2 regions of the Paenibacillus sp. FSL H8-0315 genome follow, and region 1 is predicted to be linked to the other one. Evidence: riboswitches for the same ligand, from Rfam matches in the RefSeq annotation. Region 1 holds a riboswitch; the other holds the start of a gene.
The links. Region 1 has a riboswitch for preQ1 ahead of queF (preQ(1) synthase). Riboswitches for the same ligand answer to the same signal wherever they lie in the genome.

Region 1 (6,318 bases):
TGTCCTTGATCTCTTCGAAATTATAAACTTCAACATTATTGGTCAGCTTCGCATGCTGCAGACGATAGCCAATATGATCAACCGCAATGACTCTTGAGGCACCTTTGATCCAGGCAAACTTCTGAGTAAGCAGTCCAACAGGACCGCAGCCGAGAACAATGACTGTATCCCCTGGCTTCACTCCGCCGCTTTCTACTCCCCACCAAGCAGTAGGCACAATATCAGATATGAAAAGAATTTTCTCATCTTCCATTTCTGCATCCTCCGGAACTACAAAAGGGCCAAAGTTACCATAAGGTACCCGTAGCAATTCAGCTTGTCCGCCTGCAAAACCGCCATAAGTATCGGAATAACCAAGATAACCGCCTGTGTCCTTGGCGTCATTAGCATTGTCGCATTGGCTCTCCATCTCATGCTGGCAGAAAAAACACTGCCCACAGGCGACATTAAAGGGGATGATGACTCGGTCACCTTTTTTGACTTTAGTTACGTCAGGACCCACTTCCTCAACAATCCCCATCGGCTCATGACCAATAACATAATCATCATGCATACCTGGTATTTCCCCGTTATAAATGTGCAGATCCGAGCCACAAATCGCCGTAGTGGTAATCCGAACAAGGATGTCATCTTTTTTCTCAAGCGTCGGATCAGCTACTTCTTTAACTTTCACTTTTTTCTTCCCTTGGTAGGTTAGTGCTTTCATGCTGTTAATCCGCTCCTTTGGAGATGGTCTAGAGATATAATTTTCATGCCTTTCTATGTTATATCCCTAAGTCCTAACCTCTTATCCATGAAGAAGCGGGGAATACATCATTAGTGCGTAATTATCAGTTACAACTTCATCTCCAATTAGATCTCCAGAGCGTGTATATACTTTTCGACTGATCTTGTTACTGCGTATATATCCGCCCCAAGGCTCTAGACTAATCCTATGATCACTTTCGTATACTTCATAATCATAAAGCGCCTGCTCATTGCATCTCCACTCCCCGTGTAAATGGCTATCGTCCAGCCAGAGCTTTAGTTGATACGTTTGAGCGGTGTTATTTTTTAATTGAAGATCCAAATAGTTATAAGAACAGGTCGCCCCGCTTCCAAAAGGTTGTGTACGTTGTTCATCTGGAAATACATCATAACTGTGACGATGTCGTTCCATAACGGTAAGTGGCGTATGCAGTGCCATCCAATAGATCAGATTAGACAACTGGCATAAGCCTCCTCCAACCCCGGAATGAAAACCACCATAATGCAGCACCATACCCTCCAGATACCCTTTTCGCTTAGTGGGCTTACCAATACTTCTCCAGTAGGAAAAAGTCTCCCCCGGCTGCACAACAAGTCCATCCAGCTTCGCAATTGCCAGCCGTAAGTTAGTTATTTTATTGTATTGAAGCACCATATCTACATTCCGAAGACTTCTTAATAACGGGGTAGCATGAGTCATAGCTGCATAAGTTAAAGTTTCATCCGTACGCTGCTTCGCTATTTTGCTTCGTCCAGTGCACCATTTCAAATATCTTTTCCAAATAAAATATCGTTTGCCAGCAAACAATCTAAGGCGAGAACGCTGAATAGGCTTCATGGCAGCCTGGGGTGTATTCATCTAGAACTGAACCTCGCTTTCAGCTCGTAACTGGGCGAATCTACCTCCAATTATCGCATTATGATGCTTAACGATCTCCCTACTACTCAGAACCCCATTATCAAAGGTGCTATGAGCGTCTGAGACCAGTACACTTTTATATCCCATGCTGTATGCGCGTCTTATCGTCGTATCCAGACAGAATTCACTTTGCATCCCACAGATCACCAGATTCGTAATCCCGAGCTTCTGGAGTTCATCTTGCAGTTCCGTTCGGTGAAAAGCATCCCAAGTAGGCTTCTCAACGATAACTTCGCCTTCCTGCGGTGTGATGCGGTGACTGATCTGCCAAGTGGGTGTACCTTTTGTGTACTCCTCATCTTCGGTATGTTGAATATACACAATAGGAGTACCTGCTAATCGAGCTTTTTGCTGAAGGGAGACAATCCTGTCCATCACACCCTCTTCATCGTACAGCTTTAGATCATAGGAGAACATGGCTTCTTGAACATCGATAATTAATAATGCTGTTGATTGTTCCAAATGAATAACCTCCAAGAGCTTTTTTTAAAATCATACCAGAAACTGGGACAGACTATCTACCTACTAGAAGTTACAACTGTTAAAAATAAAAACCGAGTATCTGTAAGCAGATACCCGGACGATTTCATCAAACATTTATTTGCCACGCTTATTATGCCAGATCAATGCATGCAGCTGTGGAAGTACACGAACCTTGTTCATACCCGAATCCGCGATTACTTTATTAAACAACCACTCCAGCCTTCCCAGAAGTCGAGCAGAAATGTTGCCCTCTTCCGTGACATCATCATTACCAGGCTGCAGAAAGAGCTGCACATTCGGATATCGCTGGTGAACGTTTTTCGCATAATCAAAATCATTATCATCAAACACTACGACCTTCAAGCTATGTGTAGAACGACCCAGTTTCTCCATCTTACTCATGATGTTATCTAGCATTTCCCAATTCGTTGTCATTCCTGAGCTTGGAGGTTTAGGACTGATTGTCAGCACATCCACGTCATTGAACCAATCCTGCCATTTACTCCCCTGAGTTTCTATCGCTGCTTTTATTCCACGCTCATGAAGCAGATTGATGAAGGTACCCATTCCTTCACCAATCAAGGCAGGATTACCGCCTGAAATCGTAACACAGTCGAAATTATCTCCAGCTAACGCCAATAATTCATTTATGATTTCTTCTGCTTCCATCATGCGAACCTTATTCTTAGCCGTACCATCCCAAGTAAAAGCGGAGTCACACCAGCCGCAGCGATAATCGCAGCCATAGGTGCGGACAAACATTGTCTTCACTCCAATTACCGCACCTTCGCCTTGAATAGTTGGACCGAACATTTCAATTACAGGAATCTTACTCACAGTCACAGCCTCCATACAAACGGTAGGATGGCCCTTCATACGGAACATCTTCAGCCAGCACCTCTGCCCAAGAGGTTGGAGTCTCCCATAGCTTTACCGAGTACAAAGGCAACCCTGCTTGCTTAAGCTTGTAGGCAATATATGAAGACATATTCTCTACTGTGGTGCGGAAAGACAACAAGGCTACTTTGGAGCCCGTATTCGTTAACGTCTCTAACACAGGTTCATTTCCCATGGCAAGAAAAGCGTGATCTAAACGATCTACAAGGCTTTGTTGTACTGTCATTTTGATATCGCTGAAATCAATGACGAAGCCTTCATCCGAGTGGCCTTCCGCGGCCATAGGTTTGCCCTTAAGCACTACTTCGAGCTTATAAGTATGTCCGTGCAGATTGCTGCATTTCCCTTTGTGTCCCACTAACTGGTGTGCCGCATCGAACGTAAATATTTTGCAGACTGAAACCTCGTTAAGCATTAAGAACCGGCCTCCATTCTCTCCGCCTCATATTGCTCAAGACCACGCTGACGCAATAGACAGGCTGGACAAGTACCGCAGCCACTGCCAATAATACCGTTGTAACAGGTCAGTGTGTGTTCGCGAACATAATCAAAATACCCCAGTGCATCGGCCATTTTCCACGTTTCTTTTTTATCCAGCCACATTAGGGGAGTGTGGATCGCAAACTCATAGTCCATAGATAAGTTCAGCGTAACATTCAATGATTTCACAAAAACATCACGGCAGTCCGGATAACCGCTAAAGTCCGTTTGGCAAACCCCAGTGACGATATGGGAGTACCCCAGTTGTTTAGCTAATATTGCGGCAAAAGATAAAAACAACAAATTCCGTCCATCGACGAAAGTACTTGGAAGCTCATCTCCTTCACCAGCCACGATATCTATATCCTGACGGGTAAGTGCATTGGGTGCCAGCTGATTGAGCAGCCCCAGATCAAGAATATGCTGTTTTACATTAAACTTAGCTGCTATCTCTGTTGCAACTTCGATTTCAGCCGCATGACGTTGATTATAGTTGAAGGTAACTACCTGCACTTCCTCATACTGCTGCAATGCCCAAACCAGGCAAGTGGTGCTATCTTGTCCGCCGCTGAATACGACGAGTGCTTTTTTGTTCATATGAATCTCTCCTTATCACAAGTTGGAATTTAGCGGTTGTCCACTTTTTCTGGATAGAGGTCGTGATTGATTAAGCGGTGTTCCGCCATCGCCTCATACTTCGTACCCGGTCTTCCATAGTTGCAATAAGGATCAATTGAAATGCCTCCGCGCGGAGTGAACTTGCCCCATACCTCAATGTAACGCGGATCCATCAGAGAGATCAGATCATTCATAATAATGTTGACACAGTCCTCATGAAAATCACCATGGTTGCGGAAGCTAAACAGATACAGCTTTAATGATTTGGATTCCACCATTTTTTGTTCAGGAATATACGAAATATACAGCGTGGCAAAATCCGGCTGACCCGTTACAGGACACAAGCTAGTGAACTCAGGGCAGTTGAATTTAACAAAATAATCACGCCCGGGATGTTTGTTATCAAACACCTCCAGAATGTCTGGATCATAACCAAACTTGTACTGTGTTCCCTGATTACCAAGCAAAGTAACTTCCTGCATTTCCTCTTTCAATCTTCCTTCTGACACGACAAAAAACCCCTCTCTTTTCCTTCGGCCTTGGCCGGTAATGGAAAGAAGAACGAGATTTCGAAAACTTGGCTCCACTAAGAAGAAACGGAAGCAACGTCCGGATAAAGGACAGCAACCGCTTGTACTGTTTAATATATTCTTAGTTTTTTATAGAGGGAGTTCGCGAACCTCTCCTGCACAACTTAGCGCAGACTTCTTCTTAAAGCATATTGCGTCTTGAACTATACCATGGGTAGCCCGCTCCTGACAAGTTCTACTCTTTACTGTTACCTTATATAGATCAGCAAATAACTCCAGATTAACGTGGATAGACCTGCGTATGTAGAGATTAGGAAGCTCAAAAACCACGGCAATTTGATCGCGGATTTCTTTTTAATCACATGAACTATTCATATGGTTAATTAAAATGTAGCAAAAAAAAGGATTCAAATCCTAAGAAAGGGGTAACTTATTCATAATAATCTTCGAGCTAAGGGTGGGAGCATTTTATGGAACAAAGTATACAGCAGCTTATGGATTGGCTTAACAATCATTTGAATGAAACAATCGCTATTGAAAAGAAAGAACTTCGTGATTTGGATAAAGTTCATTTCAATTTAGAGTCCGTAGATTTCCGGAGTGCAGACGACGTAATTGATGAATATCTTGGAAGTGCACTGATATTAAGAGGTTTCGGCAGCACACTTAACGCCGATGGTGAACTGGTATCCCTGCCACAATCCACTTATGATTTAGCTGTTGAAGGTCTTCAAATCGTAGACTTAGCCGACCGCAAGGCAGAAATAACTACGGACAGAGCTAATTACACCCTTTCAGTAGATTAAACGAACATGATTATGATAAGCAAAAAGAGCCCACAGCGATCTGCGGGCTCTTTTTGCTTATCGTTTATTCTTCTCCAATGATCTCCACTTCAGTTTCCAGCTCTACACCGAATTTATCCTTCACAGTCGCTCTTACATGGTGGATTAGCCCGATGTAATCACTGGCTGTTGCATTATCTGCATTCACAATAAATCCCGCATGCTTCTTGGATACCTCAGCACCGCCGATTCTTGTACCCTGTAAGCCGCTCTCTTGAATTAACTGACCTGCAAAACGGCCTGGAGGCCGCTTAAATACACTCCCACAGGATGGATACTCAAGCGGTTGCTTCGATTCACGTAAATATGTTAGTTCATCCATTTTTGCCTTGATCGTTAAAACATCACCGGAAGTCATAGCAAATTTGGCCTCAAGTACAATATACTCACCGCTTGCGAATACACTTTTTCTGTATCCCCATTGCAGCTCATCTCCTTGCAGAGTTACCAATTGCCCGTTCTTATTTATAGCTAGTGCACTATGCAGGACATCTTTGATCTCACCGCCATAAGCACCTGCGTTCATATAGAGCGCTCCACCAACTGTTCCTGGAATGCCACAGGCGAACTCAAGACCCGTAAGCTCCTTATCAAGCGCATATCTGGAAACATCAATTATTTTGGCACCACATTGCGCATATAAGAGATTGTCGCGAATTCCCATTTCGGTCAGTCCTGCCGTTTGCAGAACGATTCCACGTACCCCTCCATCACGGATAATCACATTGGAGCCATTCCCAAGTACCGTAAGGGTTATCCCATTTTGTTCTGCATATGTAACAATCTTTTGAATTTCATC
Region 2 (6,318 bases), 4.5 Mb from region 1:
AATAGTTCGGATCTACACCCGCAGCTTGCGCATCCACGACCCGCAAAATAGGGGTAAGCTTAAGCTGCTGGCATTTCTCACGAGACATCATTAATAGAAGCGCTGCGCCATCATTAATAGGACAGGCATTTCCAGCAGTGACGGTACCCTTTTCTTCAAAAATTGGCGGCAGCTTTTGCAGCTTGTCCAGACTCGTATTTGCCCGAGGACATTCGTCGGTGCTCACCCCCTGCCCCTCTACCTGAAGAGGTACTATCTCCTGCTGAAACCGGTCACTTTGCTGAGCATGAACCGCCTTTTGATGGCTTTTTAAGGCATATTGATCCTGCTCTTCTCGAGAAATCCCGTATTTCCTAGCTACATTCTCTGCAGCAATTCCCATATCCGGATCACCGTAAGAGCTAGGCGTAAAATGTGCACGGGTATACAGCTGTGGAACCCCCATTAACGTCTGTGGTTTAGCCATTTTCCATGGAGCACGGCTCGTACTTTCGACACCACCTGCTAAATAAATCTCACCAGCGCCGCTTTGAATCAGTCTTGCTGCTATATTAATTGCCTCTAGCCCAGATCCGCACTGACGATCCACGGTGACACCCGGAACCGAAACAGGCAGCCCCGCTTCAAGCGCAGCTACCCGGGCAATATTACCTCCTGGGCCCACAACATTCCCAATAATGACATCATCAATCAGTTCTTTAGGCAAGTTCGTTTCGGCTACAATATGCTGAATAAGCGGCGCCAGTAATGCCTCCGGCTCAAGTGTACTTAATAAGCCACCCATTCTGCCAACCGGTGTACGTTTTGCCATGACAATTACTGCTTCTATCATATCATCGCTCTTTTCACATAGTCTTTCATCGCTTGCCGGGCAATTTTCCCGCTACTTGTATAGATAAATTCATCCAGGGTTAGCAGCTGCTTCGGCGCTTTGTAGCTCGCTAAATACTGGCGGCAATAATTCTTAATTTCTTCGACAGATAAATGCTGTTCTCCGCTCCACTTCACGAGGGCTATCAGCTGTTCTCCCCAGTAATCGTCAGGCACGCCAAGCACCATCACTTCATCTATTTCCGGAAGAAACTCCAGCACCCTCTCTATTTCTTCCGGATAAACGTTCAGCCCTCCGGATATGATTTTATTCTTCAAACGTCCCGCCATATATAAATAACCAGCTTCATCCTGATAAACATAGTCTTCTAAAACAAGCCATCCCTCTCTAAAAGCTGCTGCTGTCTCATTCGGCAATTGATGGTAGCCTAAAAATATCATATCACTACGCACATATAGCTGCCCAATCTCCCCAGGAGGGACTTCCCGGAACTGGTCATCACGAATGGAAATTTGCACCCCGGGATAAGGTTTGCCTACAGAGATCGGATTATGCTCGGTCAGAACATCCAAATAACTAATATAGCTCGCTTCTGAAGAACCGTAGGATTCATAAAGCCGCGCTCCACCAAACACTTCCATGCCCCTTTTCTTGGACAACTCCGACCACTTTGCACCTGAGCTAATAATCGCATCAATCTGTATCTGCCCAGGTACAGCCTGCTGCATCATGGATTCGATCATTGTTGGTACGACGAACAGCACCACGCCCGGAATTTGCTGGCACAGCTCTAGCACCTGCGTGGCACTAAATTTTTGTGTGATATGAAAGGTTGCTCCACCATATAGACTCTGCATTACGGCGAATAAGGATAGGGAATGCACAAATGGACCTGGTGCCAAAACATCCTTCATAGCGTCCAATTCAAAAGCAATATTCGAAACCTCAAAGCTTTTTAACCATGATAAATGGGTACGCATATAACCTTTGGGCAATCCGGTTGTGCCTGAAGTAAAGCCAATAAATAATAATTCATTCGTCTCATCCAACTCAGCCTCCGGCTTCAGGGCAGCCAGCCACTGATCATAGGAACCTGTTCGTTCATTTGAGAAGGTCAGCGTTGGGATCGTTTGATCCTTGAAAACCAGATTCTTTGCGGCTTCCGGCTCGGCAAAAATCATTGTCGGCTGGCACTGCTCTATAATAACCTGCAGTTCATTAGCACTCCACTTGGGATCTAAGGGAATGGGAACACAGCCCGCATAAATCGCCCCCAAAAAAACCTCAACAAATTCAATACGATTCGTAGATAAAATCGCGATTTTGTCATGCCTCAGACCCTTTTGCTGTAAGCCATTCGCGATTCTCCGCATCGTTTTTACTAATGTGGCATAGGTATGACTTGCTTGGTCATGGGTTAAGGCAATGCTGTCGGGCTGCTGTGCTGCATGACGCAGTATAGGAACTACTAGATTCATCCTGATCACACCTGTTCGTAATTTCTGTGACTACCGACTATATACATTCTCTTCAATCGGACTGCCCCGCAAGTCCAGCCCAAACTAAAGGATATGTGATAAGCGCCGGCGCTCCTGTTAAACTAACCCGCTAGAATTGCTACGATAGCTTATTTTAGCTTTATATTATTTTTATGTACACATCTTTCATGTAACGATTAAGTCCATCTTACAACGAAAAAACAGCCAGCACGCATCGATTATGATCGGTACGCGCTGGCTGTATTGTTGTTTAGTCCTTCTTTTGAACGGATGATGGTGAACCCTCTTCAGCAAAAGTAAAGGTTCGGGCGATATATAAGATAGGTGTGCTTACTGCGGTTAGTAAGAACTTCGCTAGATAAGTCGTAAGCAAAATTTCAAGCCATACATTCCAGTCATACAAGCCCGCAAACGCAATGGTACAGAAAATAAGTGTATCCACAAAGGAGCTAATCATCGTACTACCGTTGGAACGAATCCACAGCTGACTTGAGGTGCTGTAATATTTACGAATCCAAGAGTACAACCGAACATCTAGGAACTGACTAATGAAGTAAGCAGTAAGACTACCCAAAGCTAGTCGAGGCATCAGCCCAAAAATCGTCTCCAAAGAAGACTGAGCGATATCGGTCTCCTGCGGCTTAAATACTAATACCATCTGCATAATGACTGTAGTCATAAGCAAGGTGAAGAAACCAAACCAGACCGCTTTACGTGCTTCCGCTCTTCCGTACTTCTCATTAAGTAAATCGCTGGTCATATATAAAGTGACATACATCGTATTTCCGAGTGTCATCACAATATCAAATGGCATAGCAATCGTCTTAGCTACCTGAATGTTAGCAATTACAGTAGCAATACCTACCCAGGCATACATTCCACTTTTCCCGAACAAGCGGTAACAGAGTAGAAAAAAAGCAAAATTGACAATAACAAATAAAACTCCCCACAGCAAATTAAACATATTACTGAAATTCCTCCTAGTTTTGTTTACGCGGGATGGTTACGAACCGCGGCTTACAATATTAAATTTTCGGAACAAAACATTAATACTCTATCACAATAGCGCTTAACAATCCATAAAAATAATATTTTTATATGAAATTGGTAGTTCCATTTCTTTTTTTTCGCCAATTATCTAAAATAGTCAGCAATAATTCATTTTTTTCAGAAAAAAATGCTCTATAGGACAAAACTTTCACTATTCATCCAGAGGTTAATTCTATAGAATAGTATCAAACACCTTATTCCCGATCCATTTAGTAGAAATATGACATAACTATGGAATATATCTCGGGTCGCCAATTTCCAGCAGTTGGCATGGAGTATCTAGTGAAGACTAAAAAAGAAATGACCTCACCGTCCATAAAAAAAGGAGAGAACGATATGTTTCGTATCAAGCATTCGATCAGTCGCAAATTTACGCGTTTATTATTTGTTGTTCTGTTGCTCACGTCTCTTTTGTTAAGCACCAGCTTCTATTTTATCTCTATCAGTATCTTCAACAGCTATGTTATGCCGCAGATTAACAAAATCCTTACTGCCGCTGCTCAGGACGTATATAAGAATCTCAACGTAATGCACGCCCAGCAAACCCTAAATAAGAACGATCAGTCTGCCACCAATCTCGAGTTCTATTTTCAGGAAAAGAGGAAACAACATGGAGTGGAAACCATTTTTCTGGTCAATCTGAAAGGGAAAGAAGCTGAGATTCTATCCGCAGATCACGATGCAAAATTGCAACGGGCAGAAAGTGTCACCGTATCCTCTGCAATGCAACAAGCCTCTAAAGGAAAAACTGGACTAAGCGATACATATAGCGACGCACATGGTATACATAAAACAGCTTATATCGGTATTCCCGGAAGTACGATGGTTATCGGTGTAAGCAGTGACGTAAGCTTCATTCAAGAAAAAACAGACAGTATTCTATGGACAAGTGCCGGAATCACACTTCTGACGTTGATCATCGGCCTAACTGGTGCATGGTTCATGAGTGTGCGTATAACACGTCCAATCTCAAAACTGGCAGCTTATAGTGCCCGGCTCGCAGAGGGAGATTTCACCGAAGAATTATCAGTTAAAGGAAATGACGAAGTTGCACAGTTGTCCGTAAGCTTCCAAGCGATGACCCAACGCCTGAAAGAAATGATTGGACATGTACTGGTAACCTCTAATACTGTCGTTGCGGATTCCAACTCTTTAAAAGAACGTGTTGAGGTTCTCAATGATATGGCGGAACACTCCAGCTCATCGGTAGTAGAAATCGGCAAAGGTAGTACGACTATCGCTAGCAGTGCATCAGATAACTCGAGAGCAATGGAAGAAATCAATTTAGGCATTCAAAGTATTGCCTCAGCAGCGAATGAAGTCACGGAGCAAATCAGTGAGGCTTCCGCTGAAGCAAGTGGCGGTAATGAAATTGCTCAAAGCGCTGTGCTGCAAATGCGCCAGGTTGAACGTGCTTCCCTACAGTCGCTGGATCAATTACAAATCATGAATGAGCGTTCAGTAATGATCGGAGAAGTCGTTCACAGTATTACTGAAATTACGAAACAGATCCAAATGCTGTCGCTGAATGCTTCAATTGAAGCTGCACGCGCAGGAGAGCATGGACGCGGCTTTGCTGTTGTTGCGGGAGAAGTACGCAAGCTGTCTGAACAATCCCGTAACGCAAACGAACAGATCCGTGACTTCCTACTTGGGCTTCAAGAAGATATGAGTCGCTCCGTTACCGAGATGAACCACGTGAATTCTGAGGTTGCCTCTGGAGTCGGCAAAGTAGCAGAAGCAGGTGATGCCTTTAATCACCTCCTGATTCTTATCCAAAGCATCAATCACAGCATCCAATCCGTATCTGCGGCTACACAGCAAATCTCGGCAAGTACAGAAGAAGTCAGTGCTTCCGTCGAAGAAACTGCACAAATTACATCAAGATCGCAAGAAAGTGCGGACACACTCGCTGCTAACTCAGAGCGGCAGCGCGTCGAACTGGAAGGCCATGCAGAAACCGTTAAACATCTGTATGAGCAAGCCAAGAAACTCCAAGAAGCTGTGCAGCAATTTAAGATTTAACGCTTGTAAATTAAAACCCCCGTTCACACGAAAGTGTTGAACGGGGGTTTTTAGTTTGCGATGGCTCGCTTAGACTTGGGGGCATACGCTAGGCTTGCGCGGAACCTCGATTAGACTTGGCTACATGCGCTAGCTTGCGCGATACTCTCGTTTAGACTCGGCACGCCATTTGCCGCTGGCTTGCGCGATACTCTCGTTTAGACTCGGCGCGTCATTTGCCGTTGGCTTGCGCGATACTCTCGCTTAGACTCGGCGCGTCATTTGCTACTGGCTTGCGCAATACTCTCGTTTAGACTCGGCGCGTCATTTGCCGTTGGCTTGCGGACTCAGATGCCGCTATTACTCGAAAAACTGCCATTTGGAGACTTTTTCGGACTCGAGAGACGCTATTGCCTCATAATCAACCCAGACTCAGCCTATTTCGCTCAAATAGCGCCTCTGGTGTCCGAAAACGCTCCAAATTAACCCTTTTATCGCAAATAAGATCTCCTGAGTCCGGAGCCAAGTTACCTACAGCAAATTACTCAAAGTTCCTCCGTGGCGCTACCTACTGCAAATTACTCAAAGTTCATCCGTGGATGCTACCTACTGCAAATTACTCAAAGTTCATCCGTCGATGCTACCTACAGCAATAGACTCGGCTACATGCGCTAGCTTGCGCGAAGCTCTCACTTAGACTCAGCACGCCATTTGCTGCTGGCTTGCGGACTCAGATGCCGCTATTACTCGAAAAACTGCCATTTGGAGGCTTTTCGGACTCGAGAGACGCTATTGCCTCATAATCAACCCAGACTCAGCCTATTTTGTTCAAATAGCGTCTCTGGTGTCCGAAAACGCTCCAAATTAACCCTTTTATCACAAATAAGGTCTCCTGAGTCCGGAGCCAAGTTACCTACAGCAAATTACTCAAAG

Region 2: linked by a shared signal. The riboswitch ahead of MHB56_RS20480 (queuosine precursor transporter) and the one ahead of queF (preQ(1) synthase) in region 1 are both predicted to bind preQ1.

What each region holds. Positions count from the first base shown of each region.
Region 1 covers NZ_JBBOTA010000001.1:214,934-221,251, forward strand. Annotated here, with positions in the region: gene MHB56_RS00765 (zinc-dependent alcohol dehydrogenase) at 1-706, opposite strand, end outside; gene MHB56_RS00770 (VanW family protein) at 788-1,606, opposite strand; gene MHB56_RS00775 (cysteine hydrolase family protein) at 1,607-2,128, opposite strand; gene queE (7-carboxy-7-deazaguanine synthase QueE) at 2,264-2,986, opposite strand; gene MHB56_RS00785 (6-pyruvoyl trahydropterin synthase family protein) at 2,979-3,461, opposite strand; gene queC (7-cyano-7-deazaguanine synthase QueC) at 3,461-4,123, opposite strand; gene queF (preQ(1) synthase) at 4,153-4,626, opposite strand; PreQ1 riboswitch class I at 4,790-4,833, opposite strand; gene MHB56_RS00800 (hypothetical protein) at 5,145-5,480, shown strand; gene murB (UDP-N-acetylmuramate dehydrogenase) at 5,545-6,318, opposite strand, start outside.
Region 2 covers NZ_JBBOTA010000001.1:4,701,979-4,708,296, reverse strand. Annotated here, with positions in the region: gene MHB56_RS20490 (thiolase family protein) at 1-832, opposite strand, end outside; gene MHB56_RS20485 (AMP-binding protein) at 829-2,310, opposite strand; gene MHB56_RS20480 (queuosine precursor transporter) at 2,582-3,295, opposite strand; PreQ1 riboswitch class I at 3,306-3,351, opposite strand; gene MHB56_RS20475 (methyl-accepting chemotaxis protein) at 3,718-5,406, shown strand.